2 regions of the Promicromonospora sp. NPDC059942 genome follow, and region 2 is predicted to be linked to the other one. Evidence: riboswitches for the same ligand, from Rfam matches in the RefSeq annotation. Region 2 holds a riboswitch; the other holds the start of a gene.
The links. A riboswitch is a leader RNA that binds a small molecule or an ion and turns the genes downstream of it on or off. The one in region 2 is predicted to bind FMN.

Region 1: linked by a shared signal. The riboswitch ahead of pnuC (nicotinamide riboside transporter PnuC) and the one ahead of ribD (bifunctional diaminohydroxyphosphoribosylaminopyrimidine deaminase/5-amino-6-(5-phosphoribosylamino)uracil reductase RibD) in region 2 are both predicted to bind FMN.

Annotation. Positions count from the first base shown of each region.
Region 1 is NZ_JBHWLR010000015.1:78,429-92,715, forward strand. Features, by position in the region: gene ACFV9Q_RS21875 (glycosyltransferase family 4 protein) at 1-480, opposite strand, end outside; gene ACFV9Q_RS21880 (hypothetical protein) at 680-1,996, opposite strand; gene ACFV9Q_RS21885 (Nramp family divalent metal transporter) at 2,098-3,327, shown strand; gene ACFV9Q_RS21890 (DUF4097 domain-containing protein) at 3,383-4,297, opposite strand; gene ACFV9Q_RS21895 (LuxR C-terminal-related transcriptional regulator) at 4,297-4,956, opposite strand; gene ACFV9Q_RS21900 (histidine kinase) at 4,944-6,347, opposite strand; gene ACFV9Q_RS21905 (acyl-CoA dehydrogenase family protein) at 6,434-7,654, opposite strand; gene ACFV9Q_RS21910 (Gfo/Idh/MocA family protein) at 7,705-8,856, opposite strand; gene pnuC (nicotinamide riboside transporter PnuC) at 8,876-9,562, opposite strand; FMN riboswitch at 9,677-9,812, opposite strand; gene ACFV9Q_RS21920 (helix-turn-helix domain-containing protein) at 9,895-10,644, opposite strand; gene ACFV9Q_RS21925 (hypothetical protein) at 10,655-10,912, opposite strand; gene ACFV9Q_RS21930 (DsbA family protein) at 10,937-11,554, shown strand; gene ACFV9Q_RS21935 (LLM class F420-dependent oxidoreductase) at 11,593-12,522, shown strand; gene ACFV9Q_RS21940 (serine aminopeptidase domain-containing protein) at 12,650-13,510, shown strand; gene ACFV9Q_RS21945 (uracil-xanthine permease family protein) at 13,577-14,287, shown strand, end outside.
Region 2 is NZ_JBHWLR010000022.1:23,987-38,273, forward strand. Features, by position in the region: gene ACFV9Q_RS25195 (hypothetical protein) at 1-1,012, shown strand, start outside; gene fmt (methionyl-tRNA formyltransferase) at 1,017-2,063, shown strand; gene ACFV9Q_RS25205 (RsmB/NOP family class I SAM-dependent RNA methyltransferase) at 2,060-3,637, shown strand; gene ACFV9Q_RS25210 (DUF3592 domain-containing protein) at 3,690-4,682, opposite strand; gene ACFV9Q_RS25215 (hypothetical protein) at 4,727-5,782, opposite strand; gene ACFV9Q_RS25220 (DUF3592 domain-containing protein) at 6,113-6,640, opposite strand; gene ACFV9Q_RS25225 (hypothetical protein) at 6,682-7,206, opposite strand; gene ACFV9Q_RS25230 (DUF1761 domain-containing protein) at 7,296-7,724, opposite strand; gene rpe (ribulose-phosphate 3-epimerase) at 7,830-8,492, shown strand; gene ACFV9Q_RS25240 (DUF2306 domain-containing protein) at 8,770-9,501, shown strand; FMN riboswitch at 9,605-9,741, shown strand; gene ribD (bifunctional diaminohydroxyphosphoribosylaminopyrimidine deaminase/5-amino-6-(5-phosphoribosylamino)uracil reductase RibD) at 9,863-11,047, shown strand; gene ACFV9Q_RS25250 (riboflavin synthase) at 11,047-11,706, shown strand; partial or broken gene ACFV9Q_RS25255 (3,4-dihydroxy-2-butanone-4-phosphate synthase) at 11,703-12,344, shown strand; partial or broken gene ribA (GTP cyclohydrolase II) at 12,570-13,259, shown strand; gene ribH (6,7-dimethyl-8-ribityllumazine synthase) at 13,256-13,747, shown strand; gene ACFV9Q_RS25270 (hypothetical protein) at 13,978-14,287, shown strand, end outside.

The DNA of each region.
Region 1 (14,287 bases), on a different contig from region 2:
GTTGGGGATGCCGTGGTTCTCGAGCTGGCGCATGGTCGCGGTCGACGGCGCGAGCGTCATCGTCGCGCGCTCGTGGATGTCCTTTACGCGCTTCCAGAGCAGCGGCTCGAAGTGGCCCAGGCCGTACCGCGCCGCATAGCCGGGCACCTCGGTCTGGTAGACGGCGACGCTCGGCAGGCCCAGCCGTTCGGCGGCGAGGATGCCGCGCCAGCCGAGGATGAAGGGGGAGGCGAGGTGCACGACGTCGGGCGCGAACGTGGCCAGTGTGCGCTCGGTGCGCCACTTCTTGCCCACGACCAGGCGCACGTCCGGGTACCCCGGGAAGCCGATGGAGCCGAGCTCGACCACGGGGGCGCCGCTCACGAAGGGCGGGACGTGGCCGATCGACGCGTCGGCGTCGGGCGCGAGGACCATGGCCTGGTCCCCCCGCTCGTGAAGGTGCTCGAGGACCCGCAGGACGGAGTTGGTGACCCCGTTCACCTGCGGGAGGAAACTCTCCGCAACGATGGCTACTCGCACGCTACGAACCTGCCGGTCGTCGATGTCCGGACGAAGTCCTCCGTGCGGCGAGTCGGGGAACGGGTGGCGTCGAGACGGTAACCGCTACACACGAAGTCACAATCCTGACCGTAGCGGAGCCACCACGCCCCTGGCATGGGGAACACCCCTGAAGTGACCCTCAACTCGTTCTGGTCGGCACCTTGCGGGCAAAGGCGAGCTGCGAGAGGCGGACGAGCGCGCCGACGAGCAGGGCCACCAGCAGCGCGTTGCGCAGGGCGCCGACGCTCGTCGCGAAGGGCCAGCCGCCCAGGAACTCGCCGTACCGCAGCGGGTAGATCTCCATGGTCAGCCGGGCCACGATGAGCGTGCCGACGGCGGGCACGAACCATGTGCGCCGGGTGCCCTGGCTGCGGCTGCCGAGCGCGATCGCCGCCGCGACGGGCGGGCCGATCCACGCGATGAACTGCGGCGAGCCCACCTTGTTGAAGACGATCAGCGCGAGCAGCTCCGCGGCCGCGCCGACCAGCAGGATGTCGCCGACCCGCTCGGGCCGGCGCCGGGCCGCCCACCAGATCAGGGCCGCGATCAGGATCGCGGCGAGCGGGAGGGCGACGTCGAGCGCCTGCGCGACGGCGTCGGCGCCGTCGCCGAGCACCTCGTAGGTGTAGATGACGTCGTCGTACTCGACCTGGATCGAGGAGTCCCACAGGCGGGCCACCGTGAACGGCGTGGCGGCGACGGCCTCGACCTGGAGCTGCCGGTCGCCCTGCTCGCCGAACACGTCCAGCACGTTGTCCTGCCCGCCGCCCGCGAAGGCGATGCCGATGACGACGGCGGACACCGCCGCGCCCGGCAGCACCACGTTCCTCAGGAAGGCCTTGGCGTCCCTCGCCGTGGCGGCCAGCGCCAGGGCCACCGCACCCGGGGCGATCTTGATCCACGCGCCCACGGTGGCCAGGGCCATCGCGACGGCCGGCCGCTTCACCGCGATGAGCAGCGCGACGAGGATGATCGGCGCGAGCAGGCCGTCGAGGCGGCCGATCCAGATGGGCCCGAGCATCACGAGGAAGAACAGCCAGAACCAGACGGCGGCGCGCCCGTGGGGCTTGGCCCGGCCGAGCAGGGCGACGGCCCCGGCGTTGGCGGCGGTGACCATGCCCATCCACACCCAGTCGTAGGCGACCGTGGTGTCGGTGAACAGCGCGGGGACCGTCATCGGCCCCAGGGCGCCGAGCGGGTAGACCCAGGCGTAGGTGAACACGGGCCACGAGCCGGTGTTCATGCCGTTGCGGACCCACCACTCGTACAGGTTGACGTCGCCGAGGATCTGCCCCCCGAAGACCCAGGTCTGGAAGATGATCCAGGCGTGGGTGAGGGCGAACGCGACCCAGAGGGCCGGCCAGGACGAGAGCACGCGGACGGCGGACCGCAGGATGTCCTGGCCCACGGCCTTGGGCGATGTCGACAGGTCTGACGGGCTCGGCACGGGCCACATCTTTGCACTGATCGAGGATCGCGTCGGCGATCGGCCCGGACGGGTACAAGTTCGGACATTCGCGAGTTAGAGTTCGGGTACCCGAACTTTCTGGAGCCCAGATGACTCGCACCGCCGCGCAGCCACGCACCGGCCGCGCCCGCCTCTTCGTCCTGCTCGGACCTGCCTTCGTGGCGGCCATCGCCTACGTGGATCCCGGCAACGTGGCCGCGAACCTCACCGCGGGCGCGCGGTTCGGGTACCTGCTCGTCTGGGTGCTCGTGGCGGCCAACGCGATGGCGGTGCTGGTGCAGTACCTGTCGGCCAAGCTCGGCGTGGTCACCGGCCGGTCGCTGCCCGAGGTGCTGGGGGAGCGGCTGCCCCGCCCGGCGCGCCTGGCGTACTGGGCGCAGGCCGAGGTCGTCGCCGCGGCGACCGACCTCGCCGAGGTGATCGGCGGCGCCATCGCGCTGAACCTGCTGTTCGGTGTGCCGCTCGTGCTGGGCGGCGTCATCACCGGGGTGGTGTCCCTGCTGGTGCTCGCGGTGCAGCAGAAGCGCGGCCAGCGGGCGTTCGAGGGCGTCGTCACCTCGATGCTCGCCGTGCTCACGGTCGGCTTCTGCGCCGGGCTCTTCTTCTCGCCGCCCGACCCGGCCGCCATGCTGGCCGGCCTCGTGCCCCGCCTCCAGGGCGCCGATTCCGTGCTCCTGGCCGCGTCCATGCTCGGCGCCACGGTGATGCCGCACGCGATCTACCTGCACTCCTCGCTGGCCCGCGACCACCTGCACGCGCCGTCCACGTCGGTGCCGCGCATCCTTCGCGCCACCCGCGTCGACGTGGTGCTGGCCCTGATCCTGGCCGGGAGCGTGAACATCGCGATGCTGCTGCTCGCGGCCGCGAACCTCGCGGGCCGGGAGGGGACAGACACCATCGAGGGCGCGCACGCCGCCATCGCAGGCACCCTCGGTCCGGTCGTGGGCGTGCTGTTCGCGGTCGGGCTGCTGGCCTCGGGCCTGGCGTCCACGTCCGTCGGGGCGTACGCGGGGGCGGAGATCATGTCGGGCCTGCTGAAGGTGCGCGTGTCGCTGCTGACCCGCCGCGTGGTCACGCTGCTGCCCGCGATCGTGCTGCTCATGACCGGGATCTCGCCCACCTGGCTCCTGGTCGTGAGCCAGGTGGTGTTGAGCTTCGGCATCCCGTTCGCGATGATCCCCCTCGTGCGGCTCACCCGGGACCCCGAGCTGCTGGGCGAGCACCGGAACGCCGTGACCACCCAGGTGCTGGCCTGGGTGGTCGCGGGCGTGATCGTGGCGCTGAACGTCACCCTGCTCTGGCTCACGTTCACCGGCTGAGCGTCGGGCGGTGCGGCGGGGTGGGGCTGGGCGGGGCGGTGCGGTGCGGCGGCGTCTACTCGTCGAGGTAGGCGACGTCGCCGTTCGAGCTGCGCATCTCGACGGTGCGGGCGGCGTCCGGGTCGACTGGTCCCTCGACGATCTCGTCGCCGTTCGACGTCTGCATCGTCAGGGCCACCGGCCCGCCGTCGCCGTGCACCGTGATCCGGCCGTTGCTGGTCTCGGCGTAGACGTTCCCTGCCACGGCCGAGATCTCGATCGACCCGTTGCTGGTCGTCGCCGAGGCGTCGGCCCGCACCGACTCGAGGGTGATCCGGCCGTTGCTCGTGTCTCCGGTGACCGTACCGTCCACGTCGCTCACGGAGATCTCGCCGTTGGAGGTGGAGACGTCCACGTCCGCGCCCGCGTTCGCGACCGTGATGTCGCCGTTGCTGGAGCGGGCCGACAGCTGTCCGTCGAGGTTGATGGCCTCGACGTGGCCGTTGCTCGACTGCGCGGACACGTCGCCGGCCACGCCGCTCGCGACGACGTCGCCGTTCTCGGTGCGGATCACCACCTCCGTGTCGGCGGGCAGGGTCACGTCGAGCTCCCCGGAGCAGCGGGAGAAGATGACGGACCACCCGCAGCGGTGCGTGATCTCCAGCCGGTTCGCGGACTCGTCCGCCGCGTACCGCGGCGACCGCACGCCGCTGTGCGCGATCGCGTCGACCTCGACGTCGCCGTCGGCCGCGGTGACGGTCACGTCGCCGTCCGACACCAGCTCGACGGTCCCCGCGGCCGCGTAGGTGTGCCGGGTCGTGGTGGTGTCGGACATCATCAGGTCGACGAGGAACAGCGCCCCGAAGCCGACGACGACCACACCGAGCACCACGCCGAGCGTGGTCAGCACGCGGGCGGTCGCGCCTCGCTGCGGGGGGCCGGGCGCGTACCCGGCGTCCTGGGGGTAGCTGTCGGGAGCAGGCTGTGTCATCAGCGGGATCCGTTCTGGTCGAGCCAGCGCAGCACGGCGAGCACCCGGCGGTGGTCGTCGGCGGCCGGCGGGAGGCCGAGCTTGGTCAGGATGTTGGTGACGTGCTTCTCCACCGCGGCCAGCCCCACGACGAGGCGGTCCGCGATGGCGGCGTTGGAGCGTCCCTCGGCCATGAGCGCGAGCACCTCGCGCTCGCGGCGGGTCAGGACGTCGAGGTCGGAGCCGGGGTGGCGGGCGATGATCTGCGTGACCACCTCGGGGTCGACGACGGTGCCGCCCCCGGACACCCGGGCGACGGCGTCGAGGAACTCGTCGACGTCGGCCACGCGGTCCTTGAGCACGTAGCCCAGGCCGCGCGCGCCACGGGCGAACAGCTCGCTCGCGTAGCTCTGCTCCACGTACTGCGACAGCACGAGCACGGGCAGGTCCGGGTGCAGGCTGCGCAGGTGCACGGCGGCGCGCAGCCCCTCGTCGGTGTGCGACGGCGGCATGCGGACGTCGGTGACGAGCAGGTCGGGCAGCGGGGTCCCCGGCGTCGACAGCGCGCGGACCAGGTGGTCCGCCGTGCCGTACCCGGTCACCTCGTGCCCCTCCGCCGCGAGCAGGCGGGTGAGGCCGTCCAGGAGGAGGACGGAGTCCTCCGCGATCACGATGCGCACGGGACCTCCACGGTCAGGCGGGTGCCCGCGCCGGGCGGGCTGTCGAGCTCGAAGGTGCCGTCCAGGGCCGCGACCCGGCCGCGCAGGCCGGCGAGCCCGCTGCCGGCGGAGAGCCCGGCCCCGCCGCGGCCGTCGTCGGACACCGCGACGCGCAGGCGCACCGGGTGGTCGTCGGGCACGAGGCTCGCGTGCACCAGGACCCTGTCCGCCGCGGCGTGCTTGGCCACGTTGGTCAGCGCCTCCGCGACCACGAAGTACGCCGCGGCCTGCGCGGCCGGACTGGCGGGCGAGAGGTCGCCCGTCACCTCCACGCGCACCGGGACCGGGCTGCGGCCCGCGAGCGCGGACAGGGCGGCGTCGAGCCCGCGGTCCGAGAGGACGGCGGGGTGGATGCCGCGCACCAGGTCGCGCAGCTCGGCGAGGGTCTCCTTGATCTCGCGGTGCGCGAGCTCCAGGGCGGCGACGGCGTGCTCGGGGTCCTTGTCTGCCAGGCGGCGGGCCACGCCGAGCTCGACGCCGAGGGCGACCAGGCGCTGCTGGGCGCCGTCGTGCAGGTCGCGCTCGATGCGGCGGCGCTCGGTGTCGGCGGCGGAGACCGCCGCGGTGCGCGACTCGGTGAGCACCACGGCGCGCTCGCGGGCGGTGTGCGCGGCGGCCTCGGCCAGGCGCGTCTCCCGCTCGGCGGCGGCGGCGCGGGCGTGGGCCACCTCGGCCGCGGACGGGCCGAGCAGCACCGTCGAGAGGCGCACCATGAGGTACGACCCGTACTGCGCGAGGGCGGCGGCCGCCCAGACGAGCACGACGGCGCCGCCGAGGGCTCCGACGACCGTGGCCGGCCAGGGCAGGCCGGACCACTGCGCGAGCGCGCTGTCCCGGCCCACCAGCGTGAAGACGACGGCGGCGACCGCCGCGGCCGCCAGGGCGGTCGTGACCGAGAAGAACACGCAGGTGGTGAGCATCCCGAGGAAGGCGTGCAGCGTGGCGGCCCAGGCGCGGTCGTCGCGGACGGGCGCCCACAGCCGGGACCAGAAGGTGGGCCGGACCGGCGCCGGCGGCGGCTGCGGGGCGGGGATCCGGACGCCGGTCTGCCGGGCGACGCGGGCGCGTTCGGCCGTGCCGTACCGGCGGGCGAGGACGAGGCAGAAGGCGAGCATCGGCACCCCGATGCCGAGCGCGGGGACGAGCCCGGCCGAGACCAGGACGAGGATCCAGAGGACCAGGCCGGCCGTCAGGTGCCAGATCCAGCCCACGGCCAGCGCGGCGACGGCGCGCCGGGTCGCGGGGTCGTACGGGCCCCGGAGGAACCCCGCGCCCGAGGTCAGCGCGGGGGCTACCTGGTCCGCGAGGGTGCGGGGCGGGGGCGCCGGCGTCGGGCCGTCATCGCTGGTCATGGACACGACACTAGGCGGACCGGCGCCCCCGGCACATTGAGTGCACCCACCGGGTGCGGGTGGGGTTTTCCCTACCTACGGAGTGCTCAGGCGAAGGCGCTGGTGCCCGTGATCTCGCGGCCGATGATGAGGGCCTGCATGCTCTCGGTGCCCTCGTAGGTGTGCAGGGCCTCGATGTCGGCGAAGTGCCGGGCCACGCGGTTCTCCAACAGGATGCCGTTGCCGCCGAGCAGGTCGCGGGCGATCGACGCGATCTCACGGGCGCCGCGCGTGCAGGTGTACTTGGCGAGCGAGGCCCGCGGCCCGGTGAGCTGCTCGGCCTCGTCGAGCCGCGTCATCTGCTTCACGAGGAGCTGCATCTGCGTGAGGATCGACAGCATCTTCGTGAGGCGCTCCTGCACCATCTGGCTCGCCGCGAGCGGGCGGCCGAACTGCACGCGCTGCTTGGAGTAGGCCACGGCGGTCTCGTAGCAGGCGATGGCCTGCCCGACGGCGCCCCAGGCCACGCCGAGCCGCGTGGCGAACAGCACCCGGCCGGTGTCCTTGAACGACCGCGACTTCGGCAGCAGGGCGTCGGCCGGCACGAACACGTCGTCCAGCACGATGTGGGCCTGGTGGATGGCGCGCAGGGAGAGCTTGCCCTGGATGGTCGTGGCCTCGTAGCCGGGGGTGTCCTGCGGCACGATGTAGCCGTGGACCTGGCCGTCCTCGCCGCGCGCCCAGACCACGGAGATGTCGCCGATCGAGCCGAAGCCGATCCACTTCTTCTCGCCGTTGATCACGTACCCCTCGACGCCGTCGCGCGTCTCCTTGACCGCAGAGGTCTCCAGGCCCACGGAGTCCGAGCCGTGCGTGGGCTCGGTGAGGGCGAAGGCGCCCAGGATCTCGCCGCGCGCCATCGGGCCGGCGTACTTCTCGATCTGCTCGTCGGAGCCGAGCATCACGATCGAGCGCAGCGCGAGGCCGCCCTGCACGCCGCAGATGGTGGTCACGGAGCCGTCGCCGCGCGACATCTCCATCGCGGACAGGCCCTCGGCCATCTTGGAGATCTTCGGGAAGCCGGGCACGTCCACGCCGTCCCGCAGGAAGTCCAGCTCGGCCATGCGCTTGACCAGGTCCATCGGTACCTCGTACCGCTCCCAGTAGCCGTCGATGACGGGGAGCACCTCGTCCTGCACGAACTGGCGGACGGCGAGCTGCTGTGCCCGCTCCTCCGCCGTGATGTCGGCGAAGGCGCCGGCGAAGTCGATGTCGAGCGGCTGCGTGACGTCGTAGTCGGGCGCCGTCACTCCTGGGGTCTGAGTCATGCTCCCCATGGTGCGCCGGTACCGGATCTCAGGTCAAGCGATACTACGTCTCACCCGATCGGCGCCTCGGCGTGGTGGCAGGCGCGTCCGTGCGCCCACGGCTGCGGCCGGGTCCGCACCCGTTCGCCCGACGCCGCGGCGCGCCGCACCTCGAGCTGGAGGTACTGGTCCTGCGCCGCCTCGGCCACGGAGTACGGCGCCGCCGCCCCGTGCAGCACGTGGTCGGCCATGTCGGCCACGATGCGCGCGATCGACAGCTCGTCGTCGGGCAGGCGGGCCGGGCGGAACGCGTTGTGGTGCAGCCACTCGCCGTCGAGCGTGTACCCGCGCAGGAACAGGCCCTCGTGGCTGCCGGCCCCGCCCGCGGCCACCCGCTCCAGCGTGGAGCGCCGCGGCTGCCCGTCGGCGCCGATCGTGCGGACGACGTCGTCGCGCAGCTCGCCCCGCTCGCCGCGCACCAGCAGCGCGGGGGAGCGCACCCAGGAGCGGTACTGGACGTCGTCGAACTCGTAGGTGCCGAGGCGGTCGCCGTAGTCCAGCCACGCGGTCGCGTGCACCGTGTCGACCAGGGTGAGGTCGTCCGGGTCGTCCGCCCGGCTGGGGCTCGGCAGCACCCGGCGGGCGTCGCGCCGGGCCGTGATCTCGACGTCCTCGAAGCCGGCGCCCAGGGCGCGGCGCAGCACGCTGAGGCCGTGGTAGTCGTGCGCCACCGCGACGTGCGCGTCGGTCACCGCGCCGAGCCGGCCGGACGCCGCGACCGCGAGCTGGGCCTCGATCAGCGGCTCCAGGTGGTACTGCTCGGCCACGTGCACGCAGGCGCCGTCGTCCACGAGCTGCTGCAGCGCGGCCAGCTCTCCGACCGTGCCGGCCGCCGGCGTCTCCGTGAGCACGGGGACGCCGGCGGCGGCCAGGTCGCGGATCACCGGCTGGGCCGCGCCCGCGGGGAGGGTCAGCAGCACCAGGTCCGGGGCGCCGCCGTCGAGCAGCTCCCGCACGGTGGCAAAGGCCGGGGCGGGCAGCCCCGGCAGCCTCGCGGCCGGCAGGCCGCGCGTCGCCAGGGCCGCGCGGTCCGCCGCGTTGCGGGTGGCGATCCCGGCCACCTCGAAGCGGTCCGGCAGGGCGTGCAGCACCCGCAGCATGGTGCGGGCGCGGAAGCCCGAGCCGACGATCCCGATCCTGGCCGTGCGCTCCTGTGCGTTCACGAGCGCCGACGGTACGCGATCAGGCGGTCGCGACCGCCGTGCGGTCCGGGCCGGCGTTCTCCCGGCGGCTGATGCGCCACCACGCGAAGAAGCCGAACAGCGTGAACGCGCCGTAGATCACGTACATCATCGCGGTGGCCCAGTACCCGGCGGAGAAGAGCAGCGGGACGCCCACGAGGTCGACGGCCACCCAGATCAGCCAGAACTCGACCCAGCCCTTGGCCATGCCGTAGGTGGCGAGCACCGAGCCCGTGAAGATCCAGGCGTCGGCCCAGACCGGCTCGTACGAGCCGAGGGCGCGGAAGAGGGGGGTCAGGAGCAGGGTCCCGGCGAGCATCCCGGTCACGAGGCCGATCCGGACCCGCCACGAGGCCCAGCGCGGGTGCACGGCGACCGTGCCGGCCCCGCCTGCCCGCTGGGTCTCCCGCCAGCGGTACCAGCCGTAGATCGAGACCGCGATGAACATGATCTGGCGGGCGGCCTGGCCGAGCATGTCCGCCCGGCCCGTCTCGCCGAACCAGGAGCCCATGAAGACGGTGAAGAGCAGGATGTTGCCGACGATGCCCACCGGCCACGCCCACACCTTGCGGCGCAGGCCGCCCAGCGCGGAGGCCAGGCCGAACAGGTTGCCGATGACCTCGCGCCAGTAGATCTGCTGGTCGCCGACCAGGAACGTCGCGTCGTAGGCGGCGCGGAACCAGTCCATGTCTCTTCCCTCTTCCGAAGTCCGCACACTGGACTCCGGGGTGAGGGCCGGCGCGCCACGAGGGCGCCGACGACGGTGCGGTGCCGGGACCCCGAGGGGTCGACGGCGCGCGCCGCACGTGCTTCCTCCCATCCGGACTTTCACCGTCGGTCCTGGAGTTCCACCAGGTCAACCGGGTTCTCCCGAAGGAGCACCCGGGTCGCGGACTATTACCGCCGGCTCGGAATTTCACCGACCCCGGAGCACGTGTGCAACTGCTGCTGCACGATGTCTAGCGGAACACAGGATGCCACGACGGCATTCCCGGCCGGAAGCGCCGCAGGCCCCGGGTGTCAGACCAGCGCGTCCCGGACGGCGCGGGCCACCTCGTCGGGCCCGGCCACGCCCTCGACGACGGTGACGACGACGCGGCGTGTGACCGGGGTGCCGTCGTCGGCCAGGGGGCTGGCGGCGGTGCCGAGCACGGCGGCCCGGCGCAGGTCGGCGAAGGCCTCCTCCAGCTCGGGCCGCAGCTCGAGCGACGGCGTGCGCAGCCAGCGCCGCAGGATCGCGTTGTGCACCGCGACCACCGAGGCCGCGAACGCGATCGACGCCGTGGAGGCGGAGCGCTCGGGCGGCAGGGTGTCGCGCAGGTAGTGCGTGAACGCCCGCTCGTAGCGGTGCGTGGTGATGAGCTCGCGGTCGCGCAGGGCCGGGACCTGCTGCAGCAGCGCGTACCGGGCCAGGGAGGTCTCGCGCTGGCCCACGTGGTGGTCGAACACCATGCGCGCCGCACGGCACACCTCGAGGTACGGGTCGACGTCGGGGTCCCAGGCGCGCCCCAGGTCGTGGCCGGACTCCTCGCTCGCCCGCGCGTCGGGGCGGGTCGCGGCCAGCATGACCACCACCTCCTCGAGCAGCAGCTCGTGGTCCGCGAAGACCACGTCCTCCTTCGAGCGGAACCGGCGGAAGAACGTCGCGCGGCTCACCTTCGCGGCGTCGGCGATCTCCTCGACGGTGGTTCCCTCGTACCCCTGTCGAGTGAACAGGTCCACCGCGGCGTCGACTGCCTGTGCGTGCGTGTGGGTACGGACGGCGGTCATGCCAGGCAGGCTACCGCGTGCTCCCCGGGCGCCGTGAAGAGTCTTTGAGCGAAGAATGCGGTTCATGATGCGAATTTTCCCGTTTGCCGGAGATCTTCCCTGACTGCAGTCTGCGCAGGTAGCGCACCTCGCGGACGGCCGTCAGCAGGCCGAGAACACCGGGTACGGCGGACCACGGGTGACCGAGGAGCACGCCCACCAGACACACCAGAAAGATCACCCCGCCGGCCACGACGGTGGCGAGGCTTCCCCATCGGATCCCGGTCACGCGGTTGAGCGTAGTCTGCTGCGCGTGACCGAGACCGCAGCCCGTCCCGTCGTCGACGTCTACGTCGACCCCATGTGCCCCTTCGCCTGGATCACGTCGCGCTGGGCCCTCGAGGTGGCCCAGATCCGCGACGTCGAGCTCACCTTCAAGCTGATGAGCCTCTACCTGCTCAACAAGGACCGGGACATCCCGGACGACTACCGGGCCCGCATCGAGCGCTCCCGGGGCATCGGCCGCATCGCCGCGGCGGTGCAGACCGACCACGGCCCCGAGGCCTTCTCGGCCTTCTACACCGCCGCCGGGACGCGCATCCACAACCAGCAGGACAAGGCCTTCGACGACGTGGCCGTCGCGGCGCTCGCCGAGGCCGGCCTGCCCGCCGCGCTCGCGGAGGCGGGCACCTCGGAGGACTACGACGAGGAGCTCGCAGCGTCCCACGAGGCCGGCATGAAGCCGGTCGGGGACGACGTCGGCACGCCCACGATCCACGTCGACGGCGTCGCGTTCTTCGGCCCGGTGCTCACGCGCATCCCGCGCGGCGAGGAGGCGGGCGCGCTGTTCGACGCCTCCGTGACGCTGGCGCGCTACCCGTACTTCTACGAGATCAAGCGGTCGCGCACCACCGACCCCCAGTTCGACTGACCACCACCGGCACCAGACCCACCGGCACCAGAGGAAACATGACTCTCGACCTGCGTATCTTCATCGAGCCCCAGCAGGGCGCCAGCTACGACGACCAGCTCGCCGTCGCGCGCGCGACCGAGGAGCTCGGGTTCAGCGCGTTCTTCCGCTCCGACCACTACCTCGCCATGGGTGACAGCGACGGCCTGCCCGGCCCCACCGACTCCTGGATCACGCTCGCCGGCCTCGCCCGCGAGACGTCCACGGTGCGGCTCGGCACGCTCGTCTCCTCGGCGACGTTCCGGCACCCGGGCGTGCTGGCCATCCAGGTGGCGCAGGTGGACCAGATGTCCGGCGGCCGTGTGGAGCTGGGCCTCGGCACCGGCTGGTTCGCCGCCGAGCACGCCGCGTACGGCATCCCGTTCCCCGAGAAGCGGTTCGGCATCCTGGAGGAGCAGCTCGCCGTCGTCACCGGGCTGTGGGGCACGCCCGTGGGCGAGAAGTTCTCCTTCTCGGGCGAGCACTACCAGGTCACCGACTCGCCGGCGCTGCCGAAGCCCGCGCAGGCGAAGATCCCGGTGCTCGTCGGGGGCGGCGGCCCGCGCCGCACGCCCGCGCTGGCCGCGCGGTACGGCGACGAGTACAACCAGTCCTTCCCGGAGATCAGCGCGATCGGCCCGCGGATCAAGGTGGTCGAGAAGGCGCTGTCCGACGCCGGGCGGGAGCCCGGCTCGATCGTCCAGTCGGTGGCGCTCGTGGCCGCGATCGGCCAGGACGAGGCCGAGTTCACCCGCCGCGCCGCCGCGATCGGGCGCGAGCCCGGCGAGCTGCGCGAGCACGGCATCGCCGGCACCGTCGCCGAGGCCGCGGACCGGCTCAAGGCTCTGGAGGCCGAGGGCGTCCAGCGCGTCTACCTGCAGGTGCTCGACCTGGCGGACCTCGACCACCTCGACCTGGTGGCGCGCGAGGTGCGGTCGCAGCTCGGCTGACGCCGCTCCGCCTGGCTCCCGGGCCGCCCCGCCACCGCGGGGCGGCCCGTCCGCTTCCGCAGGCCGTCGCGGTGAATGTTCCCTAGGGTCGTGCCAGCCGCTCCCTGCGACGCACCCAGGAGAAGTCATGCAGAGCTTTTCTCGTGCCGCCCGTGCTTCCCTGGCCGCCACGGCGCTCGTCGCCGGGATGTTCGTCGTCGGACCCGCCGCCTCCGCCGTCGACAGCTTCCGGCGGGGGCCGGACCCGACCGAGGCGAGCGTCGCGGCGGCGCTGGGCCCGTTCGACGTCGGCGCGGCCGTCATCTCCCGGGCCGCCGCCGTCGGGTTCGGCGGCGGCACCGTCTACTACCCGACCGACACCTCCGAGGGCACGTTCGGCGCGGTCGCCGTCTCGCCCGGCTACACGGGCACGCAGGCGAGCATCGCGTGGCTCGGCCCGCGGCTCGCCTCCCAGGGCTTCGTCGTCGTGACCATCGACACGTTCACGGGCGGCGACTCGCCCGCCAGTCGCGGCGACCAGCTCCTCGCCGCGCTGGACCAGCTGCGGGGCACCGAGGTGGCCGACCGGATCGACCCCGCCCGGCTGGCCGTGATGGGCCACTCGATGGGCGGCGGCGGCAGCCTGGAGGCGGCCAAGGACCGGCCGACGCTGCGCGCCGTCGTGCCGCTCACGCCGTGGAACGTGGACAAGACGTTTCCCGAGGTCAGCGCGCCCACCCTGGTGGTAGGGGCCGAGCGCGACACGGTCGCCCGGGTGCGCCTGCACGCCGAGCCGATGTACGAGTCGCTCCCGGGCGGCGGCGACAAGGCCTACCTGGAGCTGCGCGGCGCGGCGCACGACGCGCCGAACTTCCCCGACCCGACCATCGCCCGGTACAGCATCTCGTGGCTCAAGCTTTACGTGGACGACGACGAGCGCTACGCCCGGTTCCTCTGCCCCGCCCCGGAGCCGGACGAGCAGATCAGCGAGTACCGCAGCACCTGCTGACCCGGCCGCACCTGTTGACCTATAGGATCCGCGCGACAATCCCGTTGCGAGATCAAGGACAACACAATGCGACTCGGCTGGAAGCTGCACGGTGACGGTGCCCGCATCGCACCCGGAGAGGTGGTCGCCCCCCACGAGCGGCTGAGCTGGCCACGGACCGTCGGGATCGGCCTGCAGCACGTCGTCGCGATGTTCGGCGCCACCTTCCTGGTGCCGGTCCTGACCAAGTTCGACCCGGCGACCACGCTGTTCTTCTCGGCCATCGGCACCATCGCCTTCCTGCTCATCACGGGCAACAGGCTGCCGAGCTACCTGGGGTCGAGCTTCGCGTTCATCGCGCCGATCACAGCGGCCACGGCGTCGGGCGGGCAGTCCGTCGCCGTCGGCGGCATCCTCGCCACCGGCCTCCTCCTGGCACTGGTGGGCGTGGTGGTGCACTTCGCGGGAGCGCGGTGGATCCAGCTCATCATGCCGCCCGTGGTCACCGGTGTGATCGTGGCGCTCATCGGGCTCAACCTGGCGCCGGTGGCGTGGAGCAACTTCCAGCTCGCCCCGCTGACGGCCGTGGTCACCCTTGCCTCGATCATCCTGATCCAGGTGCTGTTCCAGGGGATCATCGGCCGCCTCGCGATCCTGCTCGGCGTGGTGATCGGCTATGCGTTCGCGAGCGTGCGCGGCGAGGTCGACTTCTCCCCGGTGACGAAGGCCGACTGGTTCGGCCTGCCGCACTTCACCGCGCCGTCGTTCGACCCGAACGTGCTCGGGCTGTTCCTCCCG
Region 2 (14,287 bases):
GCCGACGCCGTCCGCCCTGAAGACCCCGGCCTCGCTGCTCGCCCGCGCGGTCCGCACCAACCCGCCGCTGGCCCTCACCACGCTGCTGACGGCCGTGGTGCTACTCGTGTGCCTCGTGGGCCTGGTGGCCGACCCGCGTCAGGTGCTCGGCGAGCCCACCTGGCTCAAGCCCACGAAGTTCGCCGTCTCGATCTGCGTGTACAGCCTCACGCTGGTCTGGTTCCTCACCTACGTCCGTGGCCGACGGCGCCTCGTGGTGACCGTCTCCTGGATCGTCGCGGCCGCGCTGCTCGTCGAGCTCGCGCTGATCGTGCTCCAGTCGGCGCGGGGGCTGCGCAGCCACTTCAACGTGAGCACCCCGCTCGACCAGACGGTGTACTTCACCATGGCGGGCGCCATCGCCACGCTCTGGGCCACCAACGTGGTGCTCGCCGTCGTGCTGCTCGCGCAGCGGCTGGACGACCCCGTGCTCGCCTGGGGCCTGCGCGGCGGCCTTGTCGTCGCCGTCGTCGGCATGGCCGTCGCCTTCCTCATGACCGACCCGACCCCCACCCAGCTCGAGGCCCTGCGCGCCGGCGGCGACCGCGTGCTGATCGGCGCCCATACCGTGGGCCCGGCCGACGGCGGACCCGGCCTGCCCCTGCTCGGCTGGTCCACCGTCGCCGGTGACCTGCGGGCCGCGCACTTCATCGGCATCCACGCCATGCAGGCCCTGCCGCTCGTGGCCTGGCTGGTCGCCGTCGTGCCCGCCGGCCGGCTCACGGTCCGCGACCGCACCCGGCTCGTGCAGGTCGCGGGCTGCGCGGCGCTCGCGGTCGTCCTGCTGCTGGCCTGGCAGGCCCTGCGCGGGCAGCCGCTCACCGGCCCGGACACCCTGACGCTCGCCGTGGCCGCCGCGATCGCGCTCGGGACCCTGACCGCCGCGGCGACCGTGGTGCTCACCGCACGACGTCGGACCCCGCCGAGCGAACCGGCCCGGCAGAGCCCCACACCTGGCGCACACCTAGACTGACCCGGTGCGTCTTCTCTTCGCCGGAACCCCCGAACCAGCCGTCGCCTCCCTGGAGGCCCTGCTCGCCTCGCGTCACGAGGTCGTCGCCGTCCTGACCCGCGCCGACGCGCCGTCGGGCCGCGGCCGCAAGCTCACGCCCAGCCCGGTGCGCGCCCGGGCCGAGGAGGCCGGGATCCGCGTCATCACCGACGTCCCGCGCGGGGACGAGTTCGTCGCCCTGCTCGAAGAGCTCCAGGTCGACGCCGCCCCCGTCGTCGCCTACGGCCACATCCTGCGCCCCGCCGTGCTCGCCGTGCCCCGCCTCGGCTGGATCAACCTGCACTTCTCCGTGCTGCCCGCCTGGCGCGGCGCCGCCCCCGTGCAGCGCGCCCTCATCGCCGGCGACGAGGTCACCGGCGCCACCACCTTCCTGCTCGACGAGGGCATGGACACCGGCCCCGTGCTCGGCACGGCCACCGAGACCATCCGCCCCACCGACACCTCCGGCGACCTCCTCGGCCGCCTCGCCGTCTCCGGCGCTGAGCTGCTCGTCGCCACCCTCGACGCCCTCGAGGACGGCACCCTCCAGCCCCAGCCCCAGCCCGCCGACGGCGTCTCCGTCGCCGCCAAGCTCACCACCGACGACGCCCGCGTCGTCTGGACGGACCCGGCGCTCGCGGTCGACCGCCTGGTGCGCGGCTGCACGCCCGCGCCGGGCGCGTGGACCGTGCTCCCGGACGGGTCCCGGCTGGGCCTCGGGCCCGTCTCGCCGCGTCCCGACGTCACCGACCTGAGGGCGGGCGAGGTGCGCGCGCTCAAGCACGAGGTGCTGGTCGGCACGGCGACGCACGCCGTCGCGCTGGGGGAGGTGCGGCCGGTCGGCAAGAAGGCCATGCCCGCGCCCGACTGGGCCCGGGGCGGCGGCCGCGCGCTCGTCGAGGCGGGGCTGGTGCTGGGCGGGACGACGGCCGGCGGGACGACGGCGGGCGGGACGGCGCCAGGCACGTCGGCGGAGGGCACGTCGGCCACCGGTGCGGCGTCGGCCCCGAGCACGGCGGAGGCCTCCGCATGAGCGGCTACGACGGCGACCGCGGCGGTGCCGGCGGTAGTGGCAGCGGCGGCAACGGCAGGGGCAGCACCGGCGGCCGTCGGGACTTCGGCGACGAGCGTCGCAGCTCCGCGGGGCGGCAGCGCTCCGCGTCGCGGTCCCGGGGCGACCGGTCCCGCACGTCGCAGGCGCCCTCGGAGCGCCGCAAGGGCACCGACCCGGCGCGCATGGCGGCCTTCGACGTGCTCCGCGAGGTCGACGAGTCCGACGCGTACGCGAACCTGGTGCTGCCCCCGCTGCTGCGGGAGCGGCGGATCCGCGGCCGCGACGCCGGCTTCGCGACCGAGCTCACCTACGGCACGCTGCGGATGCGCGGCCGGTACGACGCGATCCTGGCGACGTGCGTCGACCGCCCGCTGTCGGGCCTGGACCCGGCGCTGCTGGACGTGCTGCGGCTCGGCGCGCACCAGCTCCTCGGCATGCGCGTGCCAGGGCACGCCGCGGTCTCGGAGACGGTCGGGCTCGCGCGCAACCGGGTGGGCGCCGGGCCCGCGCAGATGGTGAACGCCGTGCTGCGCCGGGTCTCCGAGCGGCCGCTCGACGAGTGGCTGTCGATCCTGGAGAAGGAGGCGCCGGACGCCCTGAGCGGCCTCGCGACCGCCGAGTCGCACCCGCTGTGGATCGCCCGTGCGCTGCGGGAGGCGCTGGCGGGCAACGGCCGCGGCGTCGACGAGCTCGGCGACCTGCTGGCCGCCGACAACGCCGCCCCGCGCGTCACCCTCGTGGCGCGGCCGGGCCTGGTGGAGACCTCCGACGAGGACGCCTGGGGCGACGTCGACCTGGTCGCCGGCCGGTGGGCACCCACGGCGCTGCGCCTGGAGGGTTCGGACCCGTCCGGCATCCCCGCGATCCGGTCGGGCCTCGCGGGCGTGCAGGACGAGGGCTCGCAGCTCGTCACCCTGGCACTGGCCGCCGTGCCCGTCGAGGGCGACGACCGGCGCTGGCTGGACCTGTGCGCCGGCCCGGGCGGCAAAGCCGCACTGCTCGGTGCCCTGGCCGCCGAGCGCGGCGCGACCCTGGTCGCGAACGAGGTGGCGCCGCACCGGGCCCGCCTGGTCGCGGGGGCACTGGCCGCGCTGCCCGACGGCGTGGTCGAGGAGGTGCGCACCGGCGACGGTCGCGAGGTCGGCACGGAGGAGCCCGGCGCCTACGACCGCGTGCTGGTCGACGCGCCGTGCACCGGCCTGGGCGCGCTGCGCCGTCGGCCGGAGAGCCGGTGGCGGCGGACGCCGTCGGACCTGGCCGCCCTCACGGCGCTCCAGCGGGAGCTGCTCGCCTCGGCGCTGGACGCCGTCCGGCCCGGGGGAGTGGTGGCGTACGTGACGTGCTCGCCGCACCTGGCCGAGACGCAGCTCGTGGTCGCCGACGTGCTGAAGAAGCGCGCCGACGTCGAGCGGCTGGACACCCCGGCCGCGGTGCGGTCAGCGGTGCGTCCGGGGGCGGACATTCCGCTGGCCGACCGTGACGACGTGCAGCTCTGGCCGCACGTGCACGGGACGGACGCGATGCACCTGACGCTGCTGCGCCGGACGGCGTAGCAGGGCGGAGCGGCAGGGTGGAGTAGCAAGGCGGACGCCGTAGCAGGGGAGGCTAGTCGCGTCCCCGCGGGGCGAGCCGGGCGAGCCGGTCGAGCCGGGGCCGTCGGAAGAGCGCGACGACGGCTACCGGCACCGTCACCACCGTTGTCGCCGCGAAGGCGGCGAACAGGCCGACGGGGAGCCAGGTGTCCGTCGGCAGGGCTTCGTGGTCCGCAAGCCGGGCGATACGCGGCGCGGTCTGCGCATAGACGATGTCGACGGACTCGCCCTCGTAGTGCACGCGGCCCTGCGCGTGGACGTCGGCGCCGGCTTCGGTGCCGTCGGCAAGCCTGAACGACACGTCGAGCCACCCGCCGTCGTCGGCCGCCCACGCGCTCTTCTCGACGATCGCCTGGGTGGTGACACCAGAGGTCTTGAGCGCGTCTGCAGTCTTGGTGGCGTCCGCGGCGATGAGCCCCGTGATCACTGCGCCCGCCACGGGAGCGACGACCAGCAGGAGGAGGATCTGCGGAGGCTCCATACCGGCGAGGAGTCGGCGGCGCGGCGTCGAGAACGGCACCGCCTCCGGTGACCGCCCAGCCGGAACAGGGACGCCCCGGTAACGCGCCCACCCGCGTCGGACGAGCTCGCCCAGCGGCAGGAACAGGCCGAGCAGGGCCAGGACACACGCCAGGTCGATGGCGACGAAGACGAGGTCACTGCTGGTGATCAGCGGCTGGTCGACGACGGCGATCCGGCCTGGAGCAAGGGGGTCGACGATCACGTCGACCCGGTCGCCGACCGAGAGGCCCTGCCCCGGGTCGAGGACCGCCTCGAAGTACGGCGGGTCGACGGGCCGGACGTCGACCGTGTCGGCGGAGCGGCGCATGTGGTCGACCTCGGTGACCTGCGCCTCGACCCGTATCCCGCGGTCCGCGAGGATCTGCCGCTCCCGGAGGTGGTCGTACGTGAGATACGCAGGGATCGCCGTGCCGAGGACGATCAAGACGACGGCGCCCACCAGCCCGCGGGTGCTGGCCCTTCTGAGGCCGGTGAGGTCGATCATCGGAGGGGTGGCCGAAGCTCGATCGCGTGTCGAACGTCGGCGCTTCACGTGTCGGCTCCCGAGCGCTCGTCCGGTTGGCGCGCGGATGAGCTGCCGCGCCCCAGGCGGCCGACGGCGGCCGGCACGCTGACGACGCCGAATGCTCCGGAGGCGACGAGCACCGCCGTCGCCGTCCACTCCTGCCAGCCCCACGGGATCGCCCCCGCCTCGATCGCGTTCCCCGGGTCCAGGGGGTCGTAGACGATCTCGACGACGTCGAGCTCGAAGTGGTGCGCGACAAGGTGCGTCAGGCTCGTGTGCGTCGGGCTGGTGCGCGCCGGGTCGCCCGCGGGCGCGGCGCGCGCCAGGAAGTACACGTCCGCGTACCCACCCCAGCTGCCGGTCAGGTTCGTCCCTTCGACGACGGCCGTCCCGGACGCTCCTCGTTGGTACAGGGCGGCCGCCTGGGCCGCCTGGACCACCATGAAGCCGCCGCTCGCGAGCACGAGCCCGCCGGGGATCAGGAGGAACAACGTGACGGTCAGGAGCCATGGTTGCGTGTCGGCGTCGTCACGCAGGTAGCTGACGACGGCGGCGTGTGCGCGTCGCAGGCCTCGCCCCGCCGCGACCTGCGCCCGGGCACGCTTCGCGAGCTCGGCACCGACCGGGACGAACAGGAGGACCCCCGGCAGGACTAGCAGGTCCAGCAGGGCGAACTCGATCACGTAGCGATCGATCCACGGGGCGCCTACCGCGGCGGCCCGGCTCGGTCGTTGCGGGTCGTACGTGAGCTCGAACGTGTCGCCGACCTCCAGGTGGCGGGGCCAGTGGTGCAGCGTGGTCGAGAACAGCGGTTCCTCGAGCGTGCGGACGTCGAGCGAGTCGCCCGCCCTCCCGTCGTTCCGGTACTCGACCACCGCCTCGACGGTGACTCTGCGTGCGTCGAGGATCAGTGGCCTGGCCAGGTGTTCCGTGGTGAGCCCCGCGAGAGGGATCCAGAAGAGGAGGAGGCAGAGCGGCGCGACCACCAGCTGCCCGGTCGGCTGCGTCGCCAGCTGCGCCCGGAGCCTTCGCCAGGAGAAGACCCGCGTCGCCGGCTGCTTCTGGGGAGGCGGTGCCATCCGGCGCTCCATCGCGCGCCGCGCCTCCTTCTGGCGCCGCGTCACCGGGACCACCCACGCGACCTGATCTCCGCAACGCGCGAGATCGTGCGCAGCGACTGCTTGGGCCGGTACTGAACTCCTGGTGGGTCGTCCGACTGGTCGCGGTGCTCGGTCACGCCGGGAGACTAGCGGCGTCTTCCCGTCGCGAGGCCGGGACCAGGCCAAACGGTCGGGTGAACTTCCTACACGCCCGCCGGCGGCCACACGCCGAGGATCACGGCCATGACCAGTCGGGCCGCAGGAGCACGGGACCGAACTGATGCACCTGACGCTGCTGCGGCGTCGAGGCTAGCGACGGAGATTGTCGGAGCCCGGTCTCCGATCACCACGAAGGCGCGCCCATGCGCGCCGGACGAGCTCGGCGGCCGCCGCGGCGGCGAAGAGCAACGCCAGGATGCTGAGCAGGTCGAGACCTGCGACCACGAGGACGGAGCTGTTGATCAGCGGCGCGTCGACGGCGGCGATCCGTGCCGGACGCTGGGGGTCGAAGACCACGTCGATCCGATCACCGACGCGGACATCCGGAGAGCGGTAGAGCGTCGACTCGAAGTGCGGCGGATCGACAGACCTGACGACCACCGTGTCAGGGGCTCTGCGCGACCCGTTGACCTCGGTCACTGCCGCAACGGCCTGCACGCCGCGTTCCGCGAGGATCTGTTTGTCCTGGAAGTATCCGAACGTGAGGTAGCCGGGTAAGGCCGTCAGCACGACGATCCAGCAGATCGTGGACACAAGTCCGCCGGTCGTCGCTCGCCTGAACTCACGGACGGCGGCACCCAGGCGCGTGCCCCCTGCGGGCCGCAGCTGCTCGTTCACGCTGCGATGCTAGTGGCACGCCCGTTCGGACTTAGACCTCGTCAGTCGGTGAAATTCGGCATGAAGTTGAAGCCGACGTTTCGAGGCTGGCGTCGTCGGCGTCCTGTCAGGCGCCCGATCAGCTCGACGACCTGAAACGACCACAGCCCAGCCATGATGATCAGAATTGCGCCGAAGGCTGCCATGGCGCTACCGAGGCCGCTCTCCATGGTGGGAGAGAAGTTCGTGGGATCCCGGGGGTCATAGCGGATGGTGACGACGTCGCCGACGGCAAACGCATCGTCGGGGTTGTTCACGTACGTTGCTCGTCCGCCGTCGTCTGCGGGGATCTCCAGCTTCAGACTGTCGCCGCGTTCGACGACAACTGCATCGACCACGACCCCCCTCGACTCCAGAACTCGTTGGGACCCGTAGATGTCTGCGATGAGGAGGATGCCCAGCACGATGACGCACGGGAAGAGGAACGCGTTGAACCAGAGCTGCTTCGTGCTGATGGTGCGGAGGTTGTAGGTCTCGTCGTAGAACCTGCGGAACATCCCGTGGCTGCCGTCCGGCTTGCTGACCATGGCCGGACGTTAGCGCGCCGTCCGCGGTCCGGGTCAGCGGGTTCCGTGCGCCGCACGGGTGAACTTTCGCCTGGTCTCTGGTGGTACGCCTACACGCCCGCCGGCGGCCACACGCCGAGGATCACGGCCATGACCAGGATCGTGACCAGCTCGTGCGCCAGGTTCAGCGTGGTGAGCTGCGGCGGGCGGCCCTCGAAGGCGTCGTGGGTGATGAAGCGGGCCGCGGTGAAGCCGACCCAGAGCAGCACGGCCGTCACTACCGACGCCGTGAAGAAGCTGCCTTCGTAGAAGACCCACGAGATGTAGACGGCGCCGGCCAGCACCCACGCCGTCAGGAAGCTGACGATCACCGTCACGACGATGGGCCAGACGCCGGCGGCCCGGGCGGCCTCGGGATCGACCTTCGCCAGCCGCATCCAGCGGGTGCCGAACACGCGCGGGGTGTACCAGACCGAGCCCACGACGAGCGTGGACAGCGTGGCCACGATCACGGCCCAGTAGTTCACGTCGGGGATCATCGGTGCTCCCGGTCGCTCGAGGTGGCCTGGTGGGGTGGCGCGGTGCGGCGCCAGGATGCGGTGGCGCGTTCGGTGGCCCGGAGAACCGGGCCCTACGCTGGCATCATGGCAGCACTCATCGCCCCCAGCATCCTGTCCGCCGACTTCGCGAACCTCGAGCGCGACCTCGGCCGGATCGCCTCCGCGGACTACGCGCACGTCGACGTCATGGACAACCATTTCGTGCCGAACCTGACGCTGGGGCTGCCGATCTTCGAGCGGCTCGCGAAGGTGTCGCCGATCCCGCTCGACGCCCACCTCATGATCGAGAACCCGGACCGGTGGGCGCCGGCGTTCGCCGAGGCGGGGGCGGCGTCGGTCACCTTCCACGCGGAGGCCGCGCAGGCGCCCGTCCGACTCGCGCGGGAGCTGCACCGGCTCGGCGCGCGCGCCGGGGTGGCGCTGCGTCCGGCCACGCCGGTGGAGCCGTTCCTCGACCTGCTGGCCGAGATCGACATGATCCTCGTGATGACGGTCGAGCCGGGGTTCGGCGGGCAGTCGTTCATCGAGGGCACGCTGCCCAAGATCCGGCGCGCGCGGCAGGCCGTGAGCGAGTCCGGGCTGGACGTGTGGATCCAGGTCGACGGGGGAGTGTCCCGGGAGACGATCGAGCGTGCGGCCGACGCCGGCGCGAACGTCTTCGTGGCTGGCTCCGCGGTGTACGGGGCCGAGGACATCCCGGCCGAGATCGCGACGCTCCGCGAGCTGGCGACTAAGCACACCCACTGACGGCCCTCGCCCGTCCCCGCCCGACCCCGGCCGCTGAGTGCTGGGTATTTGTGTCTTTTCCTGCCGCAGCAGCGCAAATACCCAGCACTCAACGCTTGTCTTCGCTCGGTTTCTGGTTGGAAATAGTGTGCCAAGCGCCTTTGATTGCCCGCACCGGTCCGCGCGCGGCGCACCGATCCGCCCCGGTGGGGGAGGGCGGCGGCTCGTACTTTCGGCCGGGCGGAAGACCGGTCCTTGGGCCGATGACCTCGCTCGACCGGGCCGGGATGCTCGGTACATGACGACACCCGACGCGGTACCTGACGCGGCACCCGGCGTGGCAGCGGCTCCCGGGGCCGCACCCGACACCGCATCCATGACGACGTCCGTGACGCCGTCCCGGCGCGCCCGGCGCCACACCTGGCTCGTTCCTGCGGGCCTGCTGCTCCTGTCGGTGATCCCGGCGCTCGGCGGCTCCGCGCGGCTCGCGGAGCTCGCCTCCGACCCGGTGCTGACCGAGGAGAACGCGCGGTTCGTGACCCAGCCGCTGCCCGTCGTCGTGCACATCGTGTGCGTGACCGTCTACAGCATGCTGGGCGCCTTCCAGTTCGTGCCGGCCCTGCGCCGCCGGCGCTGGCACCGCTGGGCCGGGCGGGTGCTCGCCCCGGCGGGCGTCGGCGTCGCCCTGACCGGGCTCTGGATGACGGCGTTCTACGACCTGCCGGTCAAGGACACGGTCGTGGTCAACGGCATGCGTTACCTCGTGGGCACCACCATGCTGGCGGCGATCGCGCTGGGGGTCCGGGCGGCCCTGCGCCGCGACTACGCCACCCACTCCGCGTGGATGACGCGCGCGTACGCGCTGGCCATGGGCGCCGGGACCCAGGGGCTGCTGCTCGGGCCCCTCGTGCTGGTCACGGGGAGCCTGGACCCCGTGACCAACTCGATCGGGCTGACCGCCGGCTGGGTGATCAACATCGCGGTGGCCGAGTGGGTGATCCACCGGCGCCGGCTCCGGGAGCGCGCGTGACCCGGCGCCGCCTCCGGGAGCACAGATGACGGGAGCGCGTGTGACGCAGACCATGGCCGCGCGCGACGCGACCTGTGGCATGCTGGCGAGCAGCAGTACGCACACACGTGCTCCGGGGTCGGTGTAATTCCGAGCCGGCGGTTATAGTCCGCGACCCGCGTCCGTCCGCAAGGACGGGCCGGTTGACCTGGTGGAACTCCAGGACCGACGGTGAAAGTCCGGATGGGAGGAAGCACGTGCGGCGGAGCCGTCCCCTGGGACGCGCTACGTCGTGACGTCGTGCGCGCGAGCAGAGCCTTCGGGCTCCTGACTCGCGTACCCGTCGTCCACCCCCGGAGCGCCGACGCTCGGGGAGGACGGCATGAATCAGGCACCGATCGGACCGGACGGTCTCCAGGCCGCGATGCGCCGCGCCCTCGCGCTGGCGCGGCTGGGCCCGGCGTACGGGCCCAACCCGCGCGTCGGCTGCGTGCTCCTGGATTCCGACGGCGGCACCGTCGCGGAGGGTTACCACCGCGGCGCCGGCACGCCGCACGCCGAGGCCGCCGCCTTGGCGGACGCCCGGTCCCGGGGTGTGGACCCGCGCGGCACGACGGCGGTCGTGACCCTGGAGCCCTGCGCGCACCACGGCCGCACCGGCCCCTGCGCGGACGCCCTCATCGAGGCGGGCGTCGCCGCGGTGCACGTCGCGGTCGGGGACCCGAACCCCGTCGCGACGGGCGGCGCGACCAGGCTCCGTGACGCGGGCATCCCGGTGTCCGTGGGTCTGCTCGCCGACGACGGCGAGGAGCTGCTGCGGCCCTGGCTGCACGCGGTCCGCAGCGGCCGCCCCTACGTGACCCTCAAGCTCGCCACCAGCCTCGACGGCCGGGTCGCCGCCGTGGACGGGACCAGCCGCTGGATCACCGGCGACCGGGCCCGCGCGCACGCCCACACGGTCCGCGCGCAGGTCGACGCGATCGCCGTCGGCTCGGGGACTGCCCTCGTCGACGACCCGTCGCTGACCGCCCGCCGGGCCGACGGCAGCCTCTTCGAGCACCAGCCGCTCCGCGTGGTCCTCGGCCGCCGCGAGGTGCCCGACGACGCCCGCCTGCGCGGGCCCGGCGGCCCGCTGCTGCACCTGCCCACCCACGACCTCGACGCCGCGCTGCGCGAGCTCGGCGGCCGGGAGGTGCGCCAGCTGCTCGTGGAGGGCGGCCCCACGCTGGCCACGGCGCTGCTGGCCGCGGACCTCGTCGACGAGCTGCACGCCTACGTCGCCCCGGTGCTGCTCGGCGTGGGCGCCACCGCCGTCGGCGACCTCGGCGTGACCACCATCGGTGAGGCCGCGCGCTTCGCCACCGGGGACGTGACCCGGCTGGGCGACGACGTGCTGCTGGTCGCGCGTCGCCTCAAGCCCGCTGAGGCCCAGCCTCCGCAAGACCAGCCCTCTGCAGACAACACAGCGGCAGACAACACCGCGGCAGACAACACCGCGGCAGAGCAGACCGCAGCCCATTCCGCTCAGGACGGCCGCCCCGGCCGGCGCACCCAGGAGGAGATCTGATGTTCACCGGAATCGTCGAGGAGCTCGGCTCCGTCGTCGCGCTCGTCCGTCCCGACGGCCCGGCCGGCGCCGACGCCAACCCCGATACCGACGCCGTCGCGCCCGATACGGTCGCGCCCGACGCCGTCCTGACCGTCGCGGGGCCGCTCGCCACGTCCGACGCCCGTCCCGGCGACTCGATCGCCGTCGACGGCGTCTGCCTGACCGTCACCTCCGTCGCAGACGGCGCGTTCGTGGCCGAGGTGATGCCCGAGACACTGCGGCGCACGTCGCTCGGCGGCCTGGTGCCCGGCGCCCGGGTCAACCTGGAGCGGGCGCTGCCTGCGAACGGCCGCCTGGGCGGGCACGTGGTCCAGGGGCACGTCGACGGCGTCGCCGTGCTCGTGCGGCGGACGCCCGGGCCGCGCTGGGACGACCTGGAGTTCTCCGCCCCCGCCGCCCTGACCCGGTACGTCGCGGAGAAGGGTTCCGTGGCGCTGTCGGGGGTCTCGCTCACGGTGACGTGGGTGTCGGACGACGGGTTCGGCGTCTCGCTCATCCCGACCACGCTCGCCGCCACCACGCTGGGCCGGCTGGTCCCGGGGGACTCCGTCAACGTGGAGGTCGACGTGCTCGCGAAGTACGTCGAACGCCTCATGGCGAACGGGGTCGCGCGATGACCGGCGTGCGGGCGGCGGACCGCGCGACCACGGATGCAGATGGCACGGAAGCGCTTGGCACGACCGCTGCGACCACAGAGGCTGTGACCACGGGACTCGTCGAGCGCGCCCTCGCCGAGCTCGCCGCCGGGCGGCCCGTGCTGGTGGCGGACGACGCCGGCCGGGAGAACGAGGTGGACGCCGTGCTGGCTGCCGGCGTCGCCACGGCGGAGTGGGTGGCGTGGACCGTGCGGCACTCGTCGGGCTACCTCTGCGCGCCCATGCCGGCGCACCGGGCCGACGCCCTGGAGCTCCCGCTGATGGTGGAGCGCAGCGAGGACCCGCGCGGCACGGCCTACACGGTGTCGGTGGACGCCGTGGGCGTGTCCACGGGTATCTCGGCCGCGGACCGGGCGCTGACGCTGCGGGTGCTCGGTGACCCGGGCTCGGGCGCGCGCGACCTGATCCGGCCCGGGCACGTGCTGCCGCTGCGGGCCCGCCCCGGCGGTGTGCTGGAGCGGGCGGGGCACACCGAGGCCGCGGTGGACCTGGTGCGGCTGGCGGGCAGCACGACGGACACGGTTCCCGACCTCGGCGAGGTGGGCGCCATCGCCGAGCTGGTCCGGGACGACGGCGCCATGATGCGCCTGCCCGAGGCGCAGGCCCTGGCGCGGGAGTACGGGCTCGTCGTGCTGACGGTCGCCGACCTGGTCGCGTGGCGGCGGGAGCACGATGTTTCGTCGGCCGCGGCCGAGGAGCTCGGCACCGCGGAGCTCGGCACCGCTGAGTTCGGCACCGCGGAGATCGGCACCGCAGAGCCGCGCACGCCGATCTCAGGTGTTCCGGGCGCCAACCGTCGCACGGACCCCTGGGTGGAACGGGTCGCGGAGGCCGCCCTGCCGACCCAGTACGGCGACTTCCGGGTCGTGGCGTACCGCGACCTCCGTTCGGGCGCGGAGCACCTGGCCCTGACGCCGGTGGATCCGGCTGCGGCCCCGGCTACGGCTGCGGCTGCGGCTACGGCGACTGCGGCCCCGCTGGTGCGAGTGCACTCCGAGTGCCTCACGGGCGACGGCCTGGGCTCCCTGCGCTGCGACTGCGGCCCGCAGCTCGAGGCCTCGCTGCGGGCGGTGGCCGCCGAGGGCGGCGCCGTCGTGTACCTGCGCGGGCACGAGGGCCGCGGGATCGGTCTCGCGGCCAAGATCCAGGCGTACGCGCTGCAGGACGCCGGGCTGGACACCGTGGAGGCCAACGTCGAGCTGGGGCTGCCGGTGGACGCGCGTGAGTACGGCGCGGCGTCGGCGATCCTCGCGGACCTCGGCCTGGACGGGGTGACCCTCCTGACCAACAACCCGGAGAAGGTGACGGGCCTGCGCGCGGCCGGCACGGACGTCGTCGGGCGGCGTGGGCTGGTGGTGGGGCACGGCGTGCACAACCACCGCTACCTGGAGACCAAGCGGCTGGTGATGGGGCACTACACGAACGACCACGCGAGCCAGAGCCAGAGCCAGAGCCAGAGCCAGTACGAGAACGAGCACCAGAACCAGAACGAGCACGAAGGAGCATGCGCATGAGCGGGGCAGGAGCACCGAAGGTGACGGTCGACGGTACGGGGCTGCGGGTCGTGGTCATCGCGGCGAGCTGGCACGAGCAGGTGATGGACGGCCTGCTGGCCGGCGCGCGGCGGGCCCTGGCGGCGTCGGGCGCCGAGTGGACGGAGCTGCGGGTCCCGGGCTCGTTCGAGCTGCCGGTGGCCGCGGCGCGGGCGGCCGGGGTGGGCGGGGGACCGGCCGCGGACGCCGTCGTCGCGCTGGGCGTCGTGATCCGCGGGGGCACGCCGCACTTCGAGTACGTGTGCTCGGCGGCGACGTCGGGCCTGACGGACGTGAGCGTGCGCACCGGGGTGCCGGTCGGTTTCGGTGTGCTGACGTGCGACACCGAGCAGCAGGCGCTGGACCGCGCCGGTCTGGAGGGGTCGAGCGAGGACAAGGGGGCGGAGGCCGTGGAGGCGGCGATCGCGACGGCGGTGACGCTGCGGAGCCTCGCGGGCACCGCGGTCTGACTTCGGCCGGCTGGGCTGACGCGGCCGGCCGACGTGCACGGGCGCCGTCCGAACCCCTCGGACGGCGCCCACATCTCTTTCGATACCTGTGGTCTCCCGAGATTAATAGTGTGCCAAGCGCCTAAAGACCACCCGAGACCGGGTAAGACGACTCACCAACCAGCCACAAGAACGGGCCTGGAAAAACAGGGCGCGCGAAAGAGTGGGCGCGCTCGGCACATTGGCCGGGCATGAGGACATCACGCGCCCGGCGCGCAGCGGCGGTACTGGTGACGACGGCTCTGACGGGAGCGATGGCGGGCGGCCTGGTGGGCTGTGCCGATCCAAGACAAGCCGGCGGCTCGCCGGCCCCGGCTGAGGGCACAGCTGGGGGAGCCGCCGGGGGAGAGTCGGAAGAAGCACCCGAGGAGACCTCCGACGACCTGCTCGAAGGATTGCCCGGAGGCGGCGTGGCGTGCGTCGACTGGGTGCGCTTCCTTGATCCGGTCGATGCCGCTTCCGACGCCGGCGCCGTGCTGCTCGGCACCGTGGTGGAGCGGG